One region of the Paenibacillus sp. FSL R7-0331 genome, then DNA from elsewhere that is predicted to be linked to it. Evidence: a T-box and tRNA genes for the amino acid it is inferred to sense, from the RefSeq annotation. Region 1 holds a T-box; the other holds one or more tRNA genes.

Region 1 (3,378 bases):
GAAGCTGAAGGGTATCCTGGGCGAGCTCCAGGGGTACGCTTGCGGTAAGCTCAATCAGCTTTTCTTCCAGCGGCTTCAGCGTGAGACTGTTAAAGGCCGTGGTAGTGATTGGGAAGCTATAGCCTTCGGCTGATTTAACCGAAAGCGTGTAGGCCGGCAGTGTCACTGCTGTGCTGCCTGCGTTTTTGACCCGGACCTGATAGGTCCAGATGCCGTTTTCGTTCTCCGCATAGACAGCTGAGGATTTCAGCTGCAAATCAACTATATTGCTGTTGACGGATATCTTCTTGACGGCTCCGGCGGCAACAGTGAAGTCGGCAGTAACCGCAGCAGGCAGCGAATAGGAGGCTACCGGCAGATACAGCTTGAGGCCCTCGTCCTGCTTGGCAATCTGCAGCGTCATGTTGGACAGGTTCATGTAAGCCGGGATTTCGGTCATGAAATACAGCGTCTTTTTTTCCTGCGGCTGAATCTTGTATTCGGAGCTGCTCTCATCCAGAGCCAGTGTAAATACCGAGCCGCCGGAGGATTTCAGATTCATGCTGTATCCCGGATCGGTCAGTACCCTGGTGCCGAGATTCGTGATGCTGTAGCCCACTTTTGCATAAACCTTGCCGTTATAATGGTAGATTTGCAGCGAGCTGGCCTGGGTGGTTACGGGAACGTTGTTCAGTTCGGTCTTTTTGCTTTCCCCCTGAAGTGCGGCGAGTGAATAATTGGAAGGGACCGTAAAGGTGCCGATCCGCTGCTCGTAGCTGGCTGCGCTGAAATTCCAGCCGTACATATTAATCTTGAGCCCTTTCACAGTGGCGGCTTTGCCGATGTTGGCGTAGTATGTAATACTTTTTGTTTCTTTGCCGGCAATTTTTTTGACCGGGCTGTCCGCTGAGACAGCCGATCCCTTGATTACGCTTCCCCCGGTTGTCACAGCCTTGGAGAAGTAATTGGCCAGGTTGACACTGGTGCTGGAGCTATTGGTGTAAGTAAGGGTATACGTTAAAATATTTCCGCTGTCCTGGGCAAACACGCTGACATCGCTGAGCTTTACACTGAAGGACGCCCCCAGATTCATTGAACTCAGCTTGGTGAGCGTGGAGATTTCCGTGACGGCTGCCGCTGTTTTGACAGTTGCAGTGACGGCTGCTGCCGCGTGCGCTGCCGACCCCGTGAATCCGGGGAACTGGCTTACGGCAAATGTGCTGAGCAACAACAGAACATAAGCCTTACTTCGTTTATGCATGAATTTCCCTCCCTGTTTAAAAACCTGACCTTCCCTGCGTGCTGTAAAAGTAAGGATAGCCAGGCTTACTAATTAGGAAAAATAACAAGATTCGCTGAAGGTTAGCTGAAAAATCTCCTGAAAAAGCTTTCTGAAACTTAAAGGAAGATTAAAAACAGATAAAAATTTGCCTAAATTTATGTTTGCTTGTCAAACGCCTGATTTTTGCTTATACTATTGAGGCATATCTTTGTGAAGATGAATACGTATAATCTGTACAAATGCAGTGATGGAGACAAGTACGCAGTGCCTGGCCAACAGGGAGGAGACGCCGCAGATTGAGAGCGTTTCTGGGAGAGCAGAGCTGCCGAAGTTCACTCCGGAGCAGTTCCCTGAATATTTGAGTAGGGGATACCGGCCGCAGACCGTTATTTCTGTTAAAGTGAGACAGGTCTTTACCGTGCCCGAAGAGGGAATACCTCTTTTTATAGGGATAGGGTACAGCTTGTCTAACAAGGGTGGTACCACGGTCTTTTCGTCCCTTACCGGGAGAAGAGGCCTTTTTTTGTCGTACAATATATCATTAAAGGGGGCAGTGCACGCCATGAAAGAAAAGCTGGAAGCATTGAAGGTCGAGGCCTTGGCTAAGCTGCAGGAGGTTACCGATCCGCAGGCGCTGAATGATCTGCGCGTCAAATATCTGGGTAAAAAAGGCGAGCTGACTGAGGTTCTGCGCGGAATGGGCGGACTCAGCGCCGAGGAGCGTCCGGTGATCGGCCAGGTGGCGAATCTGGTGCGCAGCGCCATCGAAGAGATTGTTACAGACAGGCAGGAGGCTTTCCAGCAGCAGGAGACACAGAAAAGGCTACAGGCTGAAAAGGTAGACGTTACCCTGCCGGGCCGCACTCTGCCGCAAGGCGGCATACATCCGCTTAACCGTGTGGTACAGGAGATCGAGGATATTTTCATCGGTATGGGCTACAAGGTATCTGAAGGTCCTGAGGTGGAGACAGATTATTATAACTTCGAGGCGCTTAACCTGCCGAAGAACCATCCGGCGCGCGACATGCAGGATTCCTTCTACTTAACTGAGGATCTGCTGATGCGCACCCAGACCTCACCGGTCCAGGTCCGCACCATGCAGGCTATGAAGGGAGAGACTCCGGTCAAAATTATCTGTCCCGGCAAAGTATACCGCCGCGATGATGACGATGCGACCCACTCCTTCCAGTTCCATCAGATCGAAGGCCTGGTCATCGGCAGCAAAATCCGCATGAGCGACCTTAAGGGCACGCTGAACCAGTTCGTGAAGGAAATGTTCGGTCCGGCAACAGGCATCCGCCTGCGCCCGAGCTTCTTCCCGTTCACAGAGCCGAGCGTAGAGGTCGATGTCAGCTGCTTCAAATGCGGCGGCGACGGCTGCCGCCTGTGCAAGCAGAGCGGCTGGCTGGAAATCCTCGGTGCAGGTATGGTCCATCCGAACGTGCTTAGAATGGGCGGATATGATCCTGAGAAATACAGCGGCTTCGCCTTCGGTATGGGTGTGGAGCGGATCGCAATGCTGAAATACGGCATCGACGACATCCGCTACTTCTACACTAACGATATGGGCTTTGTGAAGCAATTCAAGGGGATTTAAATTTTTGGCGGGGCTGCGGGCTGGTGCGGTGGATATGAAAGGTAAGCGTAGCGATGGTTTGGCTTTTAAGGATAATAGTGTATAGGAACGACCGGAGGGGAATTTTGGAACTGGAGGAGCGGAGCGTCCGCCTGAAAGCTTTTCGCAGAAAAGCTCGCTACGGAAGCATATGCTGTCTTCGGATTTCGACCGCGAATAGCGGTTCTAATCAGGAAATCTGAAGACAACAGTGGCCGGAAGTCCAAATATTCCCTGGAGGAAGTACGTATAGACAAGAATATTTTTAAAAGTGAAATTGGGAGTGCGGACTTTTCTATTTCCCGGACAACAAGCAGAACCGGCAGGTAGATAAATACATCTGAAACAAAAGGAAGTGAGCGGACATGAAAGTATCAACCGGATGGCTGACCGATTATATATCGTTAGAGGGAGTAACCGCTGAAGAGCTGGCGGACAAAATCACAACCGCAGGCATCGAGATCGACGGCGTCGAGCGCCGCAACAAAGGACTGTCCGGAAT
Region 2 (3,378 bases), 3.0 Mb from region 1:
GGAGCTTGACTGCGAGACCAACAAGTCGAGCAGGGACGAAAGTCGGACTTAGTGATCCGGTGGTACCGCATGGAAGGGCCATCGCTCAACGGATAAAAGCTACCCTGGGGATAACAGGCTTATCTCCCCCAAGAGTCCACATCGACGGGGAGGTTTGGCACCTCGATGTCGGCTCATCGCATCCTGGGGCTGAAGTAGGTCCCAAGGGTTGGGCTGTTCGCCCATTAAAGCGGTACGCGAGCTGGGTTCAGAACGTCGTGAGACAGTTCGGTCCCTATCTGTCGTGGGCGCAGGAAATTTGAGAGGAGCTGTCCTTAGTACGAGAGGACCGGGATGGACGTACCGCTGGTGCACCAGTTGTTCCGCCAGGAGCATGGCTGGGTAGCTACGTACGGACGGGATAAGCGCTGAAAGCATCTAAGCGTGAAGCCCCCCTCAAGATGAGATTTCCCAATTAGTAAGACCCCTTGGAGACGACGAGGTAGATAGGTTGGAGGTGGAAGTGCAGCAATGCATGGAGCTGACCAATACTAATCGGTCGAGGGCTTATCCAACATTAATTCGCAGATTCGTTTCGGATTCAGTTTTCAGGTGATCAAGCCTGTATATATTCCCTGATAGCTCAGTTGGTAGAGCACTCGACTGTTAATCGAGTTGTCACAGGTTCGAGTCCTGTTCGGGGAGCCATATGGAGAGGTGTCCGAGTTTGGCCGAAGGAGCACGATTGGAAATCGTGTAGGCGCCACAAGCGTCTCGAGGGTTCGAATCCCTCTCTCTCCGTTCCTTATGGATATCATTAGTATGGCCCGTTGGTCAAGGGGTTAAGACACCTCCCTTTCACGGAGGTAACAGGGGTTCGAATCCCCTACGGGTCACCAATATTTCTTTAAAAGCTTGACTTTTTAATTGAGAAATGATATGATATAAAAGTTGCTGGTTTTGATGGAGGCTTAGCTCAGCTGGGAGAGCATCTGCCTTACAAGCAGAGGGTCGGGGGTTCGATCCCCTCAGCCTCCACCATATATATTTTTTACTGACGCGGGGTGGAGCAGCCCGGTAGCTCGTCGGGCTCATAACCCGAAGGCCGCAGGTTCAAATCCTGCCCCCGCAATTATTTGGAACCGTGGTGTAGTTGGCCTAACATGCCTGCCTGTCACGCAGGAGATCGCGGGTTCGAATCCCGTCGGTTCCGCCATTTGTATCACAACTTTATATGGCTCGGTAGCTCAGTCGGTAGAGCAAAGGACTGAAAATCCTTGTGTCGGGGGTTCGATTCCCTCCCGCGCCACCATGATTGTTACAATAGAATATGCCGGTGTAGCTCAATTGGTAGAGCAACTGACTTGTAATCAGTAGGTTGGGGGTTCAAGTCCTCTCGCCGGCACCATCTGTGGAGGCTTAGCGAAGTGGCCAAACGCATCAGACTGTAAATCTGCTCACGTACGTGTTCGGTGGTTCGAATCCATCAGCCTCCACCATCTTTAGGGGCATAGTTTAAAGGTAGAACAACGGTCTCCAAAACCGTTGGTGTGGGTTCAATTCCTGCTGCCCCTGCCAATGTAATACTTTAAAGCTTAATATGGCGGCCGTGGCGAAGGGGTTAACGCACCGGATTGTGGTTCCGGCATTCGTGGGTTCGAGACCCATCGGCCGCCCCATTAATTTTGAAGTGTGAAATTGTAATAATAGCTTAATATGGCGACTGTGGCGAAGGGGTTAACGCACCGGATTGTGGTTCCGGCATTCGTGGGTTCGAGACCCATCAGTCGCCCTTTTATTACTACAATGAAGATTGAAATGAATATTGGGGATTAGCCAAGCGGTAAGGCAACGGACTTTGACTCCGTCATGCATAGGTTCAAATCCTATATCCCCAGCCATTTATGCGGACGTGGCTCAGCGGTAGAGCATCGCCTTGCCAAGGCGAGGGTCGCGGGTTCGATTCCCGTCGTCCGCTCCATTTTATGGCGCCATAGCCAAGTGGTAAGGCAAAGCTCTGCAAAAGCTTTATCCCCAGTTCGAGTCTGGGTGGCGCCTCCATTGATTTTGGAATAATAAGCTTGAATACGCCGGCGTGGCGGAATGGCAGACGCGCTCGACTCAAAATCGAGTGGGAAACCGTGGAGGTTCGAGTCCTCTCGCCGGTATAGCTAAAGGGTCCCTTAGAGATAATCTCTAAGGGACCCTTTTTTTATTACTGACTAACTCATTTTCGTTAAGTGATACAGTTATTCTTCTAACTTCATCAGCAGCTGATGAATACGTAGAGACATTCCCGCAGGTTCTTCTTCCATGCCGCGTACGATCCAGTCCTCAATAACCCCGACTACCCCTGACGCAATAAACAAACTTTCAGTTTCTTCATTTAATGATGATTTAATACGATCTCTGTTATCCTCAAGCATTTCCTGTAAGATCTTCTTTTTAAAAAACTGCTTAAATTTTTCGGAGGTTAATAATGTGTCTTCCGGATTAGTAAGCACGTTAAATAATGTCCTGTTTCGATATATGTAGTCTGTAAGTTTATTAATAAATTGCATAATATCATGATGATTCTTAATTGGAAAGGAATCATCATAGAACTGATTTAACTGATCAAACATCTCAGCTTCAATTTCATTATATAAATCGTAGATGTCCTGATAATGCAAATAAAAAGTACTTCTGCCGATGTCAGCAAGCTCCGAGATTTCCAAAACGGTTATTTTAGAAATAGCCTTAGTATTTAATAATGTCAGAAAAGCTTGTTTTATCGATGCTTTAGTTTTAATAGATCGTCTATCTCCCACAATTAACCCCATTTCTGTACAATTAGGCTTCGCCTGTTCATTAATAAACAAATAAAATGAATTGACTATACTATTTTATACATCTGCTGATTACAATAAGAAAAATCAAAGGAATATAAGAGGTGATTCACGTGAAGTCATTTCGCTTGGCCAAAAAGGATGAATTACAAGAAGTTGCTGCCTTGTTAACTGATTCATTTTTAGAATATCCGTTGTTTCCGCTAATTTTGACCCAGGATAAGGACTATAAAAAAAACTTGTATAGACTTAATTATACTAATACAAAATCATATTATCAGCAAAGTGCGTGCTTTGTAGGGATTCTAGACGGAAAAATTGTTTCTGCTGTTCTGCTGAAAAAAAGCGGGGCAAAGGGACCGGGCTTTGTTCAATATCTGTTAAACGGCGGATTAGCACTGGCTGCTCAGCTTGGCATAAAGCGAATTCTTCATATTCTGGGGACACTGGATAAAATGAAGGAGGCTTGTGATCGTTACGGGAAGGAGAGCTGGTACATTGATTCCTTTGCGGTGGCGAAGGGTTTTCAAGGAAAAAGCCTGGGGAGCACCTTGTTTAATAATTTTCTATT

What was found. A T-box is a leader RNA that pairs with one kind of tRNA and senses whether it is charged. The one in region 1 lies ahead of pheS (phenylalanine--tRNA ligase subunit alpha), so its partner is inferred to be a tRNA-Phe.
Region 2: it encodes a tRNA-Phe, which carries the amino acid that the T-box ahead of pheS (phenylalanine--tRNA ligase subunit alpha) is inferred to sense. The anticodon was not compared.

Annotation. Positions count from the first base shown of each region.
Region 1 covers NZ_CP009284.1:2,140,356-2,143,733, forward strand. Annotated here, with positions in the region: gene R70331_RS31815 (hypothetical protein) at 1-1,240, opposite strand, end outside; T-box leader at 1,497-1,765, shown strand; gene pheS (phenylalanine--tRNA ligase subunit alpha) at 1,824-2,858, shown strand; gene pheT (phenylalanine--tRNA ligase subunit beta) at 3,242-3,378, shown strand, end outside.
Region 2 covers NZ_CP009284.1:6,061,815-6,065,192, reverse strand. Annotated here, with positions in the region: rRNA gene R70331_RS26385 (23S ribosomal RNA) at 1-554, shown strand, start outside; tRNA gene R70331_RS26380 (tRNA-Asn) at 612-687, shown strand; tRNA gene R70331_RS26375 (tRNA-Ser) at 691-780, shown strand; tRNA gene R70331_RS26370 (tRNA-Glu) at 804-878, shown strand; tRNA gene R70331_RS26365 (tRNA-Val) at 945-1,020, shown strand; tRNA gene R70331_RS26360 (tRNA-Met) at 1,038-1,111, shown strand; tRNA gene R70331_RS26355 (tRNA-Asp) at 1,118-1,195, shown strand; tRNA gene R70331_RS26350 (tRNA-Phe) at 1,216-1,291, shown strand; tRNA gene R70331_RS26345 (tRNA-Thr) at 1,312-1,387, shown strand; tRNA gene R70331_RS26340 (tRNA-Tyr) at 1,393-1,478, shown strand; tRNA gene R70331_RS26335 (tRNA-Trp) at 1,484-1,557, shown strand; tRNA gene R70331_RS26330 (tRNA-His) at 1,583-1,658, shown strand; tRNA gene R70331_RS26325 (tRNA-His) at 1,699-1,771, shown strand; tRNA gene R70331_RS26320 (tRNA-Gln) at 1,806-1,880, shown strand; tRNA gene R70331_RS26315 (tRNA-Gly) at 1,886-1,960, shown strand; tRNA gene R70331_RS26310 (tRNA-Cys) at 1,967-2,040, shown strand; tRNA gene R70331_RS26305 (tRNA-Leu) at 2,069-2,147, shown strand; gene R70331_RS26300 (TetR/AcrR family transcriptional regulator) at 2,229-2,789, opposite strand; gene R70331_RS26295 (GNAT family N-acetyltransferase) at 2,921-3,378, shown strand, end outside.